One region of the Methylosinus sp. H3A genome, then DNA from elsewhere that is predicted to be linked to it. Evidence: predicted binding sites of a transcription regulator. Region 1 holds the regulator's gene; each other region holds the start of a gene.
The links. Region 1 encodes LexA, which represses DNA repair genes until DNA is damaged. Its sites were predicted from a motif close to TGTTCNNNNTGTGTTCNG; they were not measured.

Region 1 (3,463 bases):
TCGCGGCTCCGCGGCGCGAGCAGGCGCTGGCCGAGGCGGTTCCCTTCTTCGCGCGTTTCGCCGAGCGCATGCGCGGCAATTTCGCCCGCCAGGACGGCGCGGCGCCGCCTTCGCTGACCGAGGAGGGGCTGCTGCAGCGCTCGCTGATCGGCGATTTCGACGAGGTGGCCGAGAAGATCGCCGCCTATCGCGAGGAGACGGACGCGCGGTCGATCTTGCTGAAGCCGATCTCGCGGGATGCGGAGAAGAATTTGCGCTCGCTCGAGGATTTCGCGCGCCATGTGCGGCCGATGCTGGGGGTGGCGGCGGCGGCGGCGCAGTAGAGGGGGATATTGTTGATTTTCTGGACGGTGGTTGGCGCCTTGCCGAAGGAAGAGACCGCGATCGCTTTTGGATGCTGAGATGGGTTGTTGTATGATCACCAAATGCAGAATGAACGAATCGTTGAAGTGTTGGGGCAGATCCGCGACTGGGGAGCTATCATTCCGTTATCGGCTGTCGTAGCCGGATTGGCATGGTGGACGAGTTTTGGAAAGGGAATAATTGTTGCTTCTGTGTTAGCTGTAGCAGCGTTTGCCGTATGTGCTCTAATGGCAATGAAGCTGCGACGGCCTAGTTGTGTAATTATCGGAATAATTCCACTTACTGCGTTGATTGTGACTTATGTATATCTGGAATATGAAAGAAAGAGTTCTATCTACGCTGTCTTTCGCGTGCGAGAGCCTCCTGATATTGAGTTGGGTGAAAGTATAGGTCGTCCGTACGAGGTTCAAAAAGTAATAACATATGCTCACGAGCAGGCGATTGTTTTGTGGGATGCTTCGTATTTATACATACTGAGGCCAGATCTTAAGATAGCAAAGCAAGAAAGTGATGCTGATTGGGGAAATCGGGACCATTACGCTGACCTGGAGTGGCTAAAGAAGAGGTTCAAGCCTCCAAAAGGAAAGCTGCCGCCATTTTACGGGGTTGCGAGGCATTGGGATGCTGATGAGAAGGGATGGCAGTGGATAGGGTGGCTAAATTGGTTTTGTTCTTATGCAAATGGCGGTGTCTACATCCAGGAATATAAAAACGGTTTCGCCATCGGTCCATTCGGACCTGCTCCCCACGTGTCGGACGGGCGAGTATATTTTCTGAAGACAGCAAAAAATAGAGGTAATGAAAGTAGCGATAATACGAATAGTGCTAAAACTAATGACGATGACCAAAGAGAATGGCGATCTGTAACAACAAGCATCGCTGCGGTTGAAGCGGATCGATGCGTCCCATAGACGCAAAATGTCGTCCGTCGGCTTGCAGAACGCACCGAGAACGCCTATCCTCCTGTTCATGATTTGTTTATGAAGGCGCGCCATCATATGCGCGCCGAGTGGAAGCGCGCCGCAGGCCGGGCGGCGCCGGGGGTTCTCCTATGCTGACCAAGAAACAGAGCGATCTGCTGCGCTTCATTCATGAGCGCCTGAAGGAGACCGGCGTGCCGCCCTCCTTCGACGAGATGAAGGACGCACTCGATCTGCGCTCCAAATCCGGCATTCACAGGCTCATTCTCGCGCTCGAGGAGCGCGGCTTCATCCGCCGTCTGCCCAATCGCGCCCGCGCGCTCGAGGTGTTGCGCCTGCCCGAATCGGCGACGCCCCGCGTCGCCGCGCGCGGCGGCAAATTCTCGCCCTCGGTCATAGAGGGCGCGCTCGGCCGCGTGCGGCCCGTCCCGGCCGGCGAGCCGGAGTCGGACCAGCAGGTGGCTATCCCGGTCATGGGCCGCATCGCCGCCGGCACGCCCATCTCCGCGCTGCAGAGCCGTAGCCACACGATCAATCTGCCGCCGGACATGCTCGGCGGCGGCGAGCATTTCGCGCTCGAGGTGCGCGGCGATTCGATGATCGAGGCCGGCATTCTCGACGGCGACGTCGTCGTGGTGAAGAAGCAGGACACCGCCGACACCGGCGATATCGTCGTCGCCCTCATCGACGAGGAGGAGGCGACATTGAAGCGCTTGCGCAAGCGCGGCGCTTCAATAGCGCTCGAGGCCGCCAATCCCGCCTATGAGACGCGCATTTTCGGGCCCGATCGCGTGCGCATCCAGGGCCGGCTGGTCAGCCTTCTGCGCAAATACTGAGGTCGGGCCCGCCGCCACGATCTCGCCGCCCTTTGCGGCCATGTTCCCGGCCTCGCGCGCTTCTCGCGCGCGGGCCTTTTCGCGCGGCGGACAAGCGAATAAGGCGTGTCTCGAGCGTATCGCGCCTCGCGTTCGGGCGCGCGCTGCGTCGCCCGCGGCCCTTGCGGCCGCCCCGCCTCTTTCTGCATGGACGATGGAATGTCTCACTCGACCGGCCCAATGCGCGAACTCGAAGGATCGAAGCCCATGGCCGTCGGCCGCCGTTTGCGTTTCGCTCGCCCCTCGCGCCGTGTGCTGATCGCGATGGGCGCCGTCGCCGCGGTGGCGCTCGGGGCGGCGCTCGCGCCCTGGACCTTTTCCACCAGCGCTCTGCTCGAGGAGATTTCAGGCCAGCTCAACGCCTCCTCGGGGCTCTATATCGCCGCCAAGGGGCGTTCGACCTTCTCGCTGCTGCCGCGCCCGCATATCACCATCGACAGCATCGCCTTCGCCGACCCGGCCGCCGCGCTCACCATCGAGGCGGAGCGGCTGCACGGCAATGTGCTGCTCCTGCCACTGCTCGCCGGCCGGCTCGAGATCGCCGACGTCGAGCTGATTCGCCCCTCGATCGAGGTCGATCTCGACCGCAAGCCGATGAGCTCCGCCGGCGCCGCCGTGCGCGCCGCGGCGGCGCGGCCGTCGACGCCCGCGGCCGAAAAGGCGGATCGCGCGCGGCTCGGCGGCGTCTCCATCGTCTCCGGCGTCGCGCGGCTCAAATATGCCGGCGGCGCGGAGACGCTCGACGATCTGGACGCGACGCTCGACTGGCGCACCGTCGGCTCGCCGGCGACGCTCGATCTCGCCTTCTCCTGGCGCGGCGAGCGTCCGCGCGCCATGCTGTGGGTGCTCAAGCCCGGCGCGCTGCTGCGCGGCGAGCAGACGCCTGTCACCGTGAGGCTCGATTCGGACAGCGTGCGGCTGGAGGCGGAGGGCTTCGGTCAGCTCGGCGCCAAGCCGCGCTACACGGGGCGCCTGACCGGCTCGTCGCCCTCGCTGCGCCATGCGCTCGGCCTCGCCAAAGTGAGCGCGCCGCTGCCCGGCCCGTTCGAGAATGTGCAGCTCTCCGCCAAGGCGAGCGTCGGCCTGCGCGATTTCCAGCTCACCGATCTGAAGTTCTCGGCCGATGACAATGAATTCGAGGGGTCTTTCGCGCTGCGCCACGAGGGCGACAAGCCGATCGTCCATGCGACCCTCGCCAGCAATTTCGTGTCGCTGAAGCCGATGATCGCCGATTTGCCGGGGCTCTCCGGCCCGGACGGCCAGTGGAGCCGCGACGCTTTCTCCCTGCCGGACATTCAGGACGCC
Region 2 (3,463 bases), 1.8 Mb from region 1:
CGCGCGCGGCGCCAGCAGCTCCACGACGCCTTCGACGAGCGGCGTCAGAGCGAAAGGCTCGACCTCGAGCTCGATCTTGCCCGCCTCGATCTTGGAGAAATCGAGAATATCGTCGATGAGCTGGGCGAGCGAACGGCCGGAGGCGGCGATCGCGTCGACATAGCTCGCCTGCTCGGCGTCGAGCCGCGTCGCCGCCAGCAATTGCGCGAGGCCGAGCACGCCGTTGAGCGGCGTGCGGATCTCATGGCTCACCGTGGCGAGGAAGCGCGATTTGGCCTGGCTCGCCGCCTCGGCGCGGTCGCGCGCGGCGGCGGCGGCGCGCAGCTCCCAGATTTCATCGCGCAATCCTTCGAGCTCGGTCTCCACGGCCCGGCGGCGCAGCGCCCGGCGCGCGCGCAGAAACCAGAGCCAGCCGGCCGCGACGAGCGTGACGAGGAAAGCGAAGGCGACGAAGACGCAATTGGGGACAGGGGGCATACGGAGCGTCCAAAACCATTCGATGAAGGCGGTTATTTCACGACAATCGCGAGAAAAGTATGAATTGATCGGCAGGGCGTGAGCTCAGGCGGCGGCGCGCGCTCCGGCGGAGCCGCCTCGATAGGCGAGAGCTTCGGCGAGATGGCGGCGCGCGATCGCGTCCGAATTGTCGAGATCGGCGATGGTGCGGGCGAGCTTCAGCGCGCGGTGAAAGCCGCGCGCCGAGAGCCCGAGGCGTTCGGCGGCGTCGCGGATCAGCGCCGTCCCGGAGGCGTCGAGCGCGGCGGCCTTGTCGATCGCGCTCGCCGGAGCGCTCGCATTGGTGGTGGAGCCGGCGAGACCGAGCTTTTCATAGCGCCGGCGCTGGCGGTCGCGGGCCGCGGCGACGCGCGCCGCGACCTCGGCCGAGCCCTCGGCCGGCGGCGGCAAAACGAGATCGGCCGCCGACACGGCGGGAACCTCGATCCGCAGATCGAAACGGTCGATCAGCGGGCCGGAGAGCCGCGCCTGATATTGCGCGAGGCAGCGTTCATTGGGCTGGCGGCGGCAGGCGAAGCCCGGTTCGAGCGCATAGCCGCAACGGCACGGGTTCATCGCCGCGACGAGCTGGAAGCGGGCGGGATAGACAGCGCGGTGATTGGCGCGCGAGACGGCGACCTCGCCGGTCTCCAGCGGCTGGCGCAGACCGTCGAGCGCCTGCGCTTGGAATTCCGGCAATTCGTCGAGGAACAGAACGCCATTGTGGGCGAGCGAAATCTCGCCCGGACGCGCATGGGCGCCGCCTCCGACCAGCGCCGCCATAGAGGCGGAATGGTGCGGCGCGCGATAGGGGCGCCGATCGGTGAGCTCGCCGCCCGCGATCTCGCCGGCGACGGAATGGATCATCGAGACTTCGAGCAGCTCGCGCGGCGACAGCGGCGGCAGAATGGAGGGAAGCCGCGCCGCCAGCATGGATTTGCCGGCGCCGGGCGGGCCGTTCATCAAGAGATTGTGGCCGCCGGCGGCGGCGATCTCCAGCGCCCGTTTGGCGCTCTCCTGGCCCTTGATGTCGGCGAGGTCCGGGAGGTCCGCCGCGGCGGCGCGCACCGCTGGCTCCGGCCGCGCGAGAACCTGCGTTCCCTTCAGATGGTTGACGAGCTGGATCAGCGAGCGCGGCGCGATCACCTCCATCTCGTTGGACGCCCAGGCGGCCTCCGGCCCGCATTGGCGCGGACAGACGAGCCCATGGCCCCGCATATTGGCGGCGACGGCCGCGGGCAGCACGCCGGCGACCGGCGCGATCGCGCCGTCGAGCCCCAATTCGCCGAGCACCGTATAGCCGTCCAGCGCGTCCGAAGGGATGGCGCCGATCGCCGCCATCACGCCGAGCGCGATCGGCAGATCGTAATGGCTGCCCTCCTTGGGCATGTCGGCCGGCGCCAGATTGACGGTGATGCGCTTGGCCGGCAGCGCGAGGCCGGAGGCGACGAGCGCCGCCCGCACCCGCTCCCGCGATTCGGCGACCGCCTTGTCGGGAAGGCCGACCAGGGTGAACACCACATTGCCGCTGGCGATCTGGACCTGAACGTCGACCGGCTTGGCTTCGATCCCCTCGAAGGCGACCGTCGAGACCCTGACCACCATGGCGAAAGCTCCGACTCCGAGCAGAAAGAAAGCGCTCCAACGCGGACGTCGCCATAGTAGACGCGGCGTCTCGCCACGGCAAGAACAATATGAGAACGAAATTTCGCCGCGCTTCGGCAACGGCCCGCTAACCGGCGCGAGCTAGTCTGCGCCGAAAGTTCGACCCGATATTTTTGAGATTTGCGAAAGCGTCGCCATGCTGCGGCCGCGCTCTCATGGACTAAAGAGCCGCGGCGGGCTTCGCCCGAGAGATGGGAAAGCGCGAGATGTCTCAGAAGAATCGAATGATTACGGCGCTCGGCGTCGCGGCTCTGGCGTTCGTGCTGGGGCTCGCCCCGGCGAGCGGGCGGGCGGCCGAATGCGGACGCAATGGCGAGGGCTTCGAGCCCTGGCTCGAGGGTTTCCGGCGCGAGGCCGCGGCGGCGGGAGTCGCCAAGCCGGCGATCGATTCGGCGCTCGCCGACGTGTTCTACGACCGTTCGGTGATCTCGCATGACCGCGGGCAGAAGGTGTTTCGCCAGACCTTCGAGCAATTCTCCGCCCGCATGGCCAATTCCTTCCGCGTGAGCAAGGGGCGCTCGCTGTTGCTCAAACATGCGGCGCTGTTCAAGCGGATCGAGCAGAAATATGGCGTGCCGGGGCCGGTTCTCGTCGCGATCTGGGGGCTGGAGACGGATTTCGGCGCCTATCTCGGCAATTTCTCGACGATTCGCGCTCTGGCGACGCTCGCTTATGATTGCCGCCGCTCCGACAGGTTCCGCGCCGAATTGCTCGACGCTCTGCGCATCGTCCAACGCGGCGATCTCGACCCTGCGCAAATGCGCGGCGCCTGGGCCGGAGAGATCGGCCAGACGCAGTTCATGCCCTCGTCCTATCTGAAATTCGCCGTCGATTTCGACGGCGACGGCAAGCGCGATCTCGTTCACGATACGGCCGATGTGCTCGCCTCCACGGCCAATTTTCTGCAAGGCTCCGGCTGGAAGCCGGGCGCCGGCTGGGACGAGGGCGAGCCCAATTTCCCGGCGCTGCTCGAATGGAACAAGGCGAAGGTCTATTCCAAGACCATCGCCCTGCTCGCCGACAAGATCAAAGGCGCCGGCGACTGACAGACTTGGACTGACAGACTTGGACAGCGCGCGGTGGATTACTCCGCGGGCTCGGCGTCGGCCGTCTTCAGCGAATGTATCGGCCGATGCCGCAGATAGATGAAGAACATGGCGATCACGCCCGTGCCCATCAGCAGATAATAGGGCAGGGTGCGCATGAAGCTCTTGCCCACGGAGAAGGGAAAGCGCGACACCCAGCGCTCGCCATGCTCGCCCGTCACCGTCACAATGCCGACGAAATAGCCCGCATCCGGGAA
Region 3 (3,463 bases), 570 kb from region 1:
GCGTCGAACGCGAACGCGCAAACGTCGCAAGCGCCGAGCCCCGCGGCCGAGCTGCCGCAGCGCCGGCCGGGCCTGTGGCGAATCTCCACGATATCGCCGGAAGTGGGCCTGCAGACGCATGAGGCGTGCATCGAAGCCGGGGACGGCATCCTCGGAGCCGCGCGAGAGAATTGCTCGAAGCCGACCGTCGAGTCGGCTGGAGGCGAGGTCATCGTCACATTTTCTTGCGATCTCCGCGGCGCGCGTGAAACGACGAGCCTCCTCATCACGGGAGATTTCACGAGCTGGTATCGCGCCCAATCGAAAATCACGCTCACGCAAGCCGGCGGCGTCACGCGAGAACGCTCGGGCTTCACCATAGACGCAAAATTTCTCGGCCCCGAATGCCCCAAACCGCCTGCGCGCTGACGTCGCCGGTCACTTCTTCGGCGCAAGGCCGACGATATAGGCGGAGAGCGAATCGATCTCGTCCGGCGTGAGGATGAGATTGGGCATTTGCCGATGCGAGCTGCGCAAAAAGACCTTGATGGCGAGCTCGGTCGTCGAGGGCATGCGCGCCACATCGACGAAGCTCGGCGCTTTGGCGGCCTCGTCCTTGGCCGGCGTCTTGTCGTCTATGCGGTGGCATTCGACGCAGAGCGAAGCGGCGAGACGCCGCCCCGCCGCCGGATCGGTCGATTGCGCGGCGGCCGGCGCCGCAATGGCGAGCAAGCCCAAGAACGTCGGCGTCGCGTAATTCATTCGGCTCTCCCCTCAGATCGTGAAATCGCCCCGCTTGAAGATCGACACCAGCGTGATTCCTTGCTCGGCGAGCTTTTCGGCGGCGCCCTCCTCGCGGTCGATGACGACCAGAGCGCGCGTGGCTCGCGCCTGCGGGTGCTCCTCCTTCATGCCGGCGATCGCTTCCAATATAGAGCCGCCCGTCGTCGCCACATCGTCCACGATCAGCGCCTCGCCGCCCTTGGGCACATAGCCGTCGATGCGCTCCCGCGCGCCATGCCCCTTGGCCTCCTTGCGCACGAAAAAGGCCTCGACCGGCGCGCCCTTGGCAAAGCTCACCGCCGCGATCGCCGCCACCATCGGCACCGCCCCCACGGCGAGGCCGCCGACGCCGGCGATCGACTGCGCCTTCATATAGTCCACGACGATGTCGGCGATGAGATGCGCGCCCTCCGGCAGCATGGTCGTCTGGCGGGTCTGGAAGAGATAATTGCTCTTGCGGCCCGAGGAGAGCGTGAAATCGCCGCGCAGCAGCGAATGCGTGTCGATCAGCCGATGCAGCCGCGCCCAGCGCGGATCGGCGGGATCGAGGACGGCGTCGGGACGGGTGGGCGCGCGCGTGTCGCTCATAGGCTGTCGAAACTCCGCTGTCGATCGATGAAAAACGCCGGGAGCCGGCTCGGAACCCTTATGCCGAGGAACTCGCGGACTTCAAGCCGGTTCCATCCCCCGCTGTCGGCGTCGGCACGGGGATCACGAAAAATCCGTGCGGAACAAAAAAAGAACTTGGCGATGAGAACAAATGGGATACACTCTGCCCATCCGAACTTCGCGTCCGACACCGATCCGATCATCACAAGTCTTTCGCCGCTCTCCCGCTTCCGGGCCGCATCTCGCGTTGCGCCTGCCGCCCTGCCTGTGCCAGAAGGAATCATCGCCGTGAGCCAAGCCAATCTCCGCCTCGTGGAAGGAACCTCCGTGGACAAGACCAAGGCGCTGGACGCCGCTTTGTCGCAGATCGAGCGGGCCTTCGGCAAAGGCTCGATCATGCGGCTCGGCAAGAATCAAAAGGCCGTCGAGATCGAGACCATCTCCACCGGCTCGCTCGGGCTCGACATAGCGCTCGGCGTCGGCGGCCTGCCGCGCGGCCGCGTCGTGGAGATCTACGGGCCGGAATCATCGGGCAAGACGACGCTGACGCTGCATGTGATCGCCGAGGCGCAGAAGAAGGGCGGCGTCTGCGCCTTCGTCGACGCAGAGCATGCGCTCGATCCGGTCTACGCCCGCAAGCTCGGGGTCAATCTCGAGGAATTGCTGATCTCGCAGCCGGACACGGGCGAGCAGGCGCTGGAGATCACCGACACTCTGGTGCGCTCCGGCGCGGTGGATGTGCTCGTCGTCGATTCGGTCGCCGCGCTGACGCCGCGCGCCGAGATCGAGGGCGAGATGGGCGATGTGCAGCCCGGCCTGCAGGCGCGTCTGATGAGCCAGGCGCTGCGCAAGCTCACCGCCTCCATCTCGCGCTCCAACACGCTCGTCATCTTCATCAATCAGATCCGCATGAAGATCGGCGTGATGTATGGCTCGCCGGAGACGACGACCGGCGGCAACGCCTTGAAATTCTACGCCTCCGTCCGGCTCGACATTCGCCGCATCGGCTCCATCAAGGACCGCGACGAGGTCACCGGCAACCAGACCCGCGTCAAGGTCGTCAAGAATAAGGTCGCTCCGCCTTTCAAGCAGGTCGAGTTCGACATCATGTATGGCGAGGGCATCTCCAAGGTCGGCGAGCTCGTCGATCTCGGGGTGAAGGCCGGCGTCGTCGAGAAATCCGGGGCCTGGTTCTCCTATGACAGCCAGCGTCTCGGCCAGGGCCGCGAGAACGCCAAGACCTTCCTCAGGCAGAACAAAGAGGCCGCAGAGCGGATCGAGCAGGCGATCCGCGAGAATTCCGGCCTCATCGCCGAGCGCATCCTCGACGCTGGCGGCGAGGAGGATGGCGCTGGCGCGGAGGAGTAGCGCGCCGCTCATTGTGCGTCTCGCGGCCGCGCGGTGTTTCACTTCGCCGGCAAATGCTCTAGAAGGGCTCGGTTCGCGCCGGGCCTTTTCCTTATTCCCAGCGACGGTTACGGCCGAGCGCGCGTTCGAGGGCGATTTGAGCCGAACCAGCGGGCGACAAGAACCGACATGAGTGGCGTCAACCAGATCCGTTCGACCTTTCTCGACTATTTCTCGCGCAATGGGCACGAGAAGGTCGCATCCTCGCCGCTCGTCCCGCAGAACGACCCCACGCTGATGTTCACCAACGCCGGCATGGTGCAGTTCAAGAATGTCTTCACGGGTTTCGAGAAACGTCATTACGCGCGCGCGACGACGGCGCAAAAATGCATGCGCGCCGGCGGCAAGCACAATGATCTCGACAATGTCGGCTATACGGCGCGCCATCTGACCTTCTTCGAAATGCTCGGAAATTTCTCCTTCGGCGATTATTTCAAGGAAGGCGCGATCGAGCTCGCCTGGACTCTCGTCAGCCGCGAATTGGCGCTGCCGCGCGAAAAGCTGCTCGTCACCGTCTATCACGACGACGACGAGGCCTTTTCGCTATGGAAAAAGATCGCCGGCTTCTCCGACGACCGCATCATCCGCATTCCGACGAGCGATAATTTCTGGAGCATGGGCGATGTCGGCCCCTGCGGCCCCTGCTCGGAGATTTTCTTCGATCAGGGCGAGAGCGTCGCCGGCG
Region 4 (3,463 bases), 650 kb from region 1:
TTCTCTCTCAGGCGGCGCATCAGCACACTGGTGCGGCGATCGACGAAACGCTGCGTGAGGCGTTCGTGCAGCGCGTCGGACAGACTGTCCTCTACCTGACGAGCGACGCTCTGCCAATGCTCTGGATTCTCGAGCCAGCCGGATCGGTTGGCGATGAATGTCCAGGTCCGCACCTGAGCGAGCCTCGCGGACAGGGTGTGAATGTCGCCGTCGATACGGTCCACGGCGGCGATTTGCTTTGCGAACCAATCGCCTGGGATCAATCCGCGACGCACCACATAGCCATAGACGGCGAGCGCGAGCTCGGTATGGGCGGCGGGCGAGGTCTTACGATAATCGGGAATCTGGCACACGTCCCAGAGTCTCATAATATCGGCTCTGGTTTTCGTGTTGCGCTGCACAGTTTCGTCGCGCGCCGCGACTTCCAGCACCATCTGATCCTCGGCGGTGCGGGCCCTCAGCAGGCATTCGTCGGGGGAGGCGCGCTCCAGCGATTCGACCAGCGCCTCGATCGATTCGAAATCGAGATCGGCGTTGCGCCATTGCAGCGCGACCAGCGGATCGAACCAGTGATTCTCCAGCGCCTCGACCGTCTGCTCGTCGAAGGGCGGGCAACGGCCGGTGGAGCCGAACGTCCCGTCGTTCATATTGCGCCCGGCGCGGCCGGCGATCTGGCCCAATTCCCCGGCGGTGAGGCGACGATGGCGCCAGCCGTCGAATTTGCGGTCGGAGGCGAAGGCGATGTGGTCGACATCGAGATTGAGGCCCATGCCTATGGCGTCGGTGGCGACGATGTAATCGACATCGCCGTTCTGAAAGAGATCGACCTGGGCGTTGCGCGTGCGTGGGGAGAGCGCGCCGAGCACGACGGCCGCCCCGCCGCGCTGACGCTTGATCCATTCCGCTATGGCGTAGACGTCCTCGGCGGAGAAGGCCACGATGGCGCTGCGCGGCGGCAGGCGCGCGAGCTTGCGCTCGCCGGCGAAGCTCAGATGCGACAGCCGCGGCCGCGTGAAAATGGGAACGCCCGGCAACAGCCGCTCGATCAGCGAGCGCATGGTTTCCGCGCCGATCAGCAGCGTCTCGACGCGGCCGCGCCAATAGAGCAGGCGATCGGTGAAGACATGGCCGCGGTCGAGATCGGCGGCGAGCTGAATCTCGTCCACGGCGACGAAATCCACATCGAGATCGCGCGGCATCGCCTCGACGGTCGAGACCCAATAGGCGGGCGCGCGCGGCTTTATCTTCTCCTCGCCGGTGATGAGCGCGACATTGTCCGACCCCACACGCTCCGCCACTCGCGCATAGACCTCGCGCGCGAGGAGGCGCAGCGGCAGGCCGATCATGCCCGTCGGATAGGAGAGCATCCGCTCTATGGCGTGATGAGTCTTGCCGGTGTTGGTCGGCCCCAGAACGGCGGCGACGCCGGCGGTCGACGGACGGACGCCCGGCGCGGCCGGTCTCTTGGCGGTGAGCATAGGGCCCATGGCTCTGCGTTATATTTCACCTGGAGCCCTGACGCGAGCCCACGCCAGAATCGATAGCGGCGCACGTCCCGGATTAGAACAGCGGAGACGACGCCATTTCAGACTTCGAACAGGCGACGAACGAATCGCGGCCGAATCGCTTACGAGCTCGGAGTCACGCTCTGTTCGCTCGAGATATGGTCTCTCACCCGCCTCACGAACACTAGGGCTTCTAAATCTCATATTTTGCAGCATGGATCGACCGCGAGCAGCGCGAGGTCCGACGCGGACTCCGTCCTGGCGGCTTGTCAACATGCGAATCACGACGTTGCGACGACCATCGCGTTAAGGTTTGGAATCATGCCGGAACGGAGCGGGCACGAATCGGCGATCTCGCGGCGTTGCCGCGCCGTTCGCGCGAGGTCTCGAGGCCGCGGCCCCATATTCGTCCATATATCGCGAGCCCCTCGCGCCCGCGCGAGGCCTCCGGGCGCCGCGCCTTTACCTTTTCGTCCCGAATTCGGTTGCCTGGGCGCGCTCGCGCGGCGCTCGCGGCGGCGGCGATTCGCCCTCGCCGCGCGCTCGCAGGCCCGGCGCGGCGATTCGCGAGCGCGGAAAGGGTTGACGCGCATCCGCCGCGCCGCGCGTCGCGCCGCTGCGGAACCGGCCGGCGTAAGCCGAGCGTTAACCTTTCGTAAGCCATGATCCGCCGCGACAGCGACGCCGAGCGCATGGACGGACGAATTGGCCGACGACAAGCGTGATTTCCGATTCGACGCGGCCGCTCTCGCGCCGAGCGCGCGGGCGCTGCGATTCTTCGCGGTGGGCCTGGTGAACACCGCCTTCGGCTATGCGATCTTCTATTTCGTCTGGCGCGCGACGCTCGATTCGGTCGTCGCGGCCGGCGTCTCCACCGCGCTCGGCGCGCTATTCAATTTCTTGTCGATCGGACGCCTCGTCTTCGGCTCCAGCGATTCGCGCTTTCTCGGCCGCTTCATCGCCGTCTATGCGGCCCTCTTCCTCGTCGACGCGCTCGCGCTGCGCGCGCTCGAGCATTATGGCGCGGAGGCGGCGCTCGCTCAGGCGGCGTTGACGCCGGTGCTCGCGACGCTCTCCTATCTCCTCAATCGCGACTTCGTTTTCCGCGCGGGAGGCGGCGGCGCATGAAGACCATTTCCATCGTCACGCCCTGCTACAATGAAGAGCTCAACATTCGCGAATGCCATGCGCGCGTCGCGGCGCTCTTCGACGGCGAGCTGAGAGACTATCGCCGCGAGCATGTGTTCTGCGACAACGCCTCCAGCGACCGCAGCGTCGAAATTTTGCGCGAGATCGCCGCCGCCGATCCTTGTGTGAAGGTCATTCTCAACGCCCGCAATTTCGGGCCGATGCGCTCCAACTTCAATGGCGTGATGGCGGCCGGCGGCGACGCGATCCTCCTCTTCCTACCGGCCGATCTCCAGGATCCGCCGGAGCTGCTGCCGCAATTCGTGAAGCTCTGGGAGGCCGGAAACGAGATCGTCTATGGCATTCGCAAGATTCGCGAAGAGAATGCGATCATGCGCGTGGCGCGCGGGCTCTATTATCGCGTGCTGACCGGCCTCTCGGAATTCACCTTGCCGCCCGGCGTCGGCGATTACCAGCTCGTCGATCGCAAGGTCGTCGAGGCGATGCGCGCGATCGACGATTCCTATCCCTTCATGCGTATGATGACCTTCGAATGCGGCTTCACCGCCGTCGGCGTCCCCTACAAATGGGTCGAGCGGCGGCGCGGCGTCACCAAGAACACGCTGCTGCGGCTCGTCGATCAGGGCATGAACGGCCTCGTCACCTTCACCCCGGCGCCGCTGCGTCTGCTGCTGTTCCTCGGCTTCGGCATAGCGGCTCTGGCGCTCGCCTACGCCTTCCTCAGCCTCGCGCTCGGGCTCGTCTTCTTCCGCCAAATGGCGCCGCCCGGCGTGATGACGATCATCGTCGCGGTGTTCTTCTTCGGCGGC

Region 2: IY145_RS23280 (YifB family Mg chelatase-like AAA ATPase) is a predicted target of LexA. The motif match lies at 2,181-2,198, and genes of this name have one in related genera.
Region 3: recA (recombinase RecA) is a predicted target of LexA. The motif match lies at 1,490-1,507, and genes of this name have one in related genera.
Region 4: IY145_RS11985 (helicase-related protein) is a predicted target of LexA. The motif match lies at 1,654-1,671, and genes of this name have one in related genera.

What each region holds. Positions count from the first base shown of each region.
Region 1 covers NZ_JADNQW010000005.1:2,562,461-2,565,923, forward strand. The annotation lists gene IY145_RS14940 (LLM class flavin-dependent oxidoreductase) at 1-323, shown strand, start outside; gene IY145_RS14945 (hypothetical protein) at 426-1,274, shown strand; gene lexA (transcriptional repressor LexA) at 1,415-2,119, shown strand; gene IY145_RS14955 (AsmA family protein) at 2,339-3,463, shown strand, end outside.
Region 2 covers NZ_JADNQW010000005.1:4,381,250-4,384,712, reverse strand. The annotation lists gene IY145_RS23285 (ATP-binding protein) at 1-477, opposite strand, end outside; gene IY145_RS23280 (YifB family Mg chelatase-like AAA ATPase) at 562-2,100, opposite strand; gene IY145_RS23275 (lytic transglycosylase domain-containing protein) at 2,367-3,206, shown strand; gene IY145_RS23270 (hypothetical protein) at 3,245-3,463, opposite strand, start outside.
Region 3 covers NZ_JADNQW010000005.1:1,988,403-1,991,865, forward strand. The annotation lists gene IY145_RS12290 (DUF3617 family protein) at 1-408, shown strand, start outside; gene IY145_RS12295 (c-type cytochrome) at 418-741, opposite strand; gene pyrE (orotate phosphoribosyltransferase) at 754-1,350, opposite strand; gene recA (recombinase RecA) at 1,660-2,739, shown strand; gene alaS (alanine--tRNA ligase) at 2,908-3,463, shown strand, end outside.
Region 4 covers NZ_JADNQW010000005.1:1,917,418-1,920,880, reverse strand. The annotation lists gene IY145_RS11985 (helicase-related protein) at 1-1,478, opposite strand, end outside; gene IY145_RS11980 (GtrA family protein) at 2,211-2,633, shown strand; gene IY145_RS11975 (glycosyltransferase family 2 protein) at 2,630-3,463, shown strand, end outside.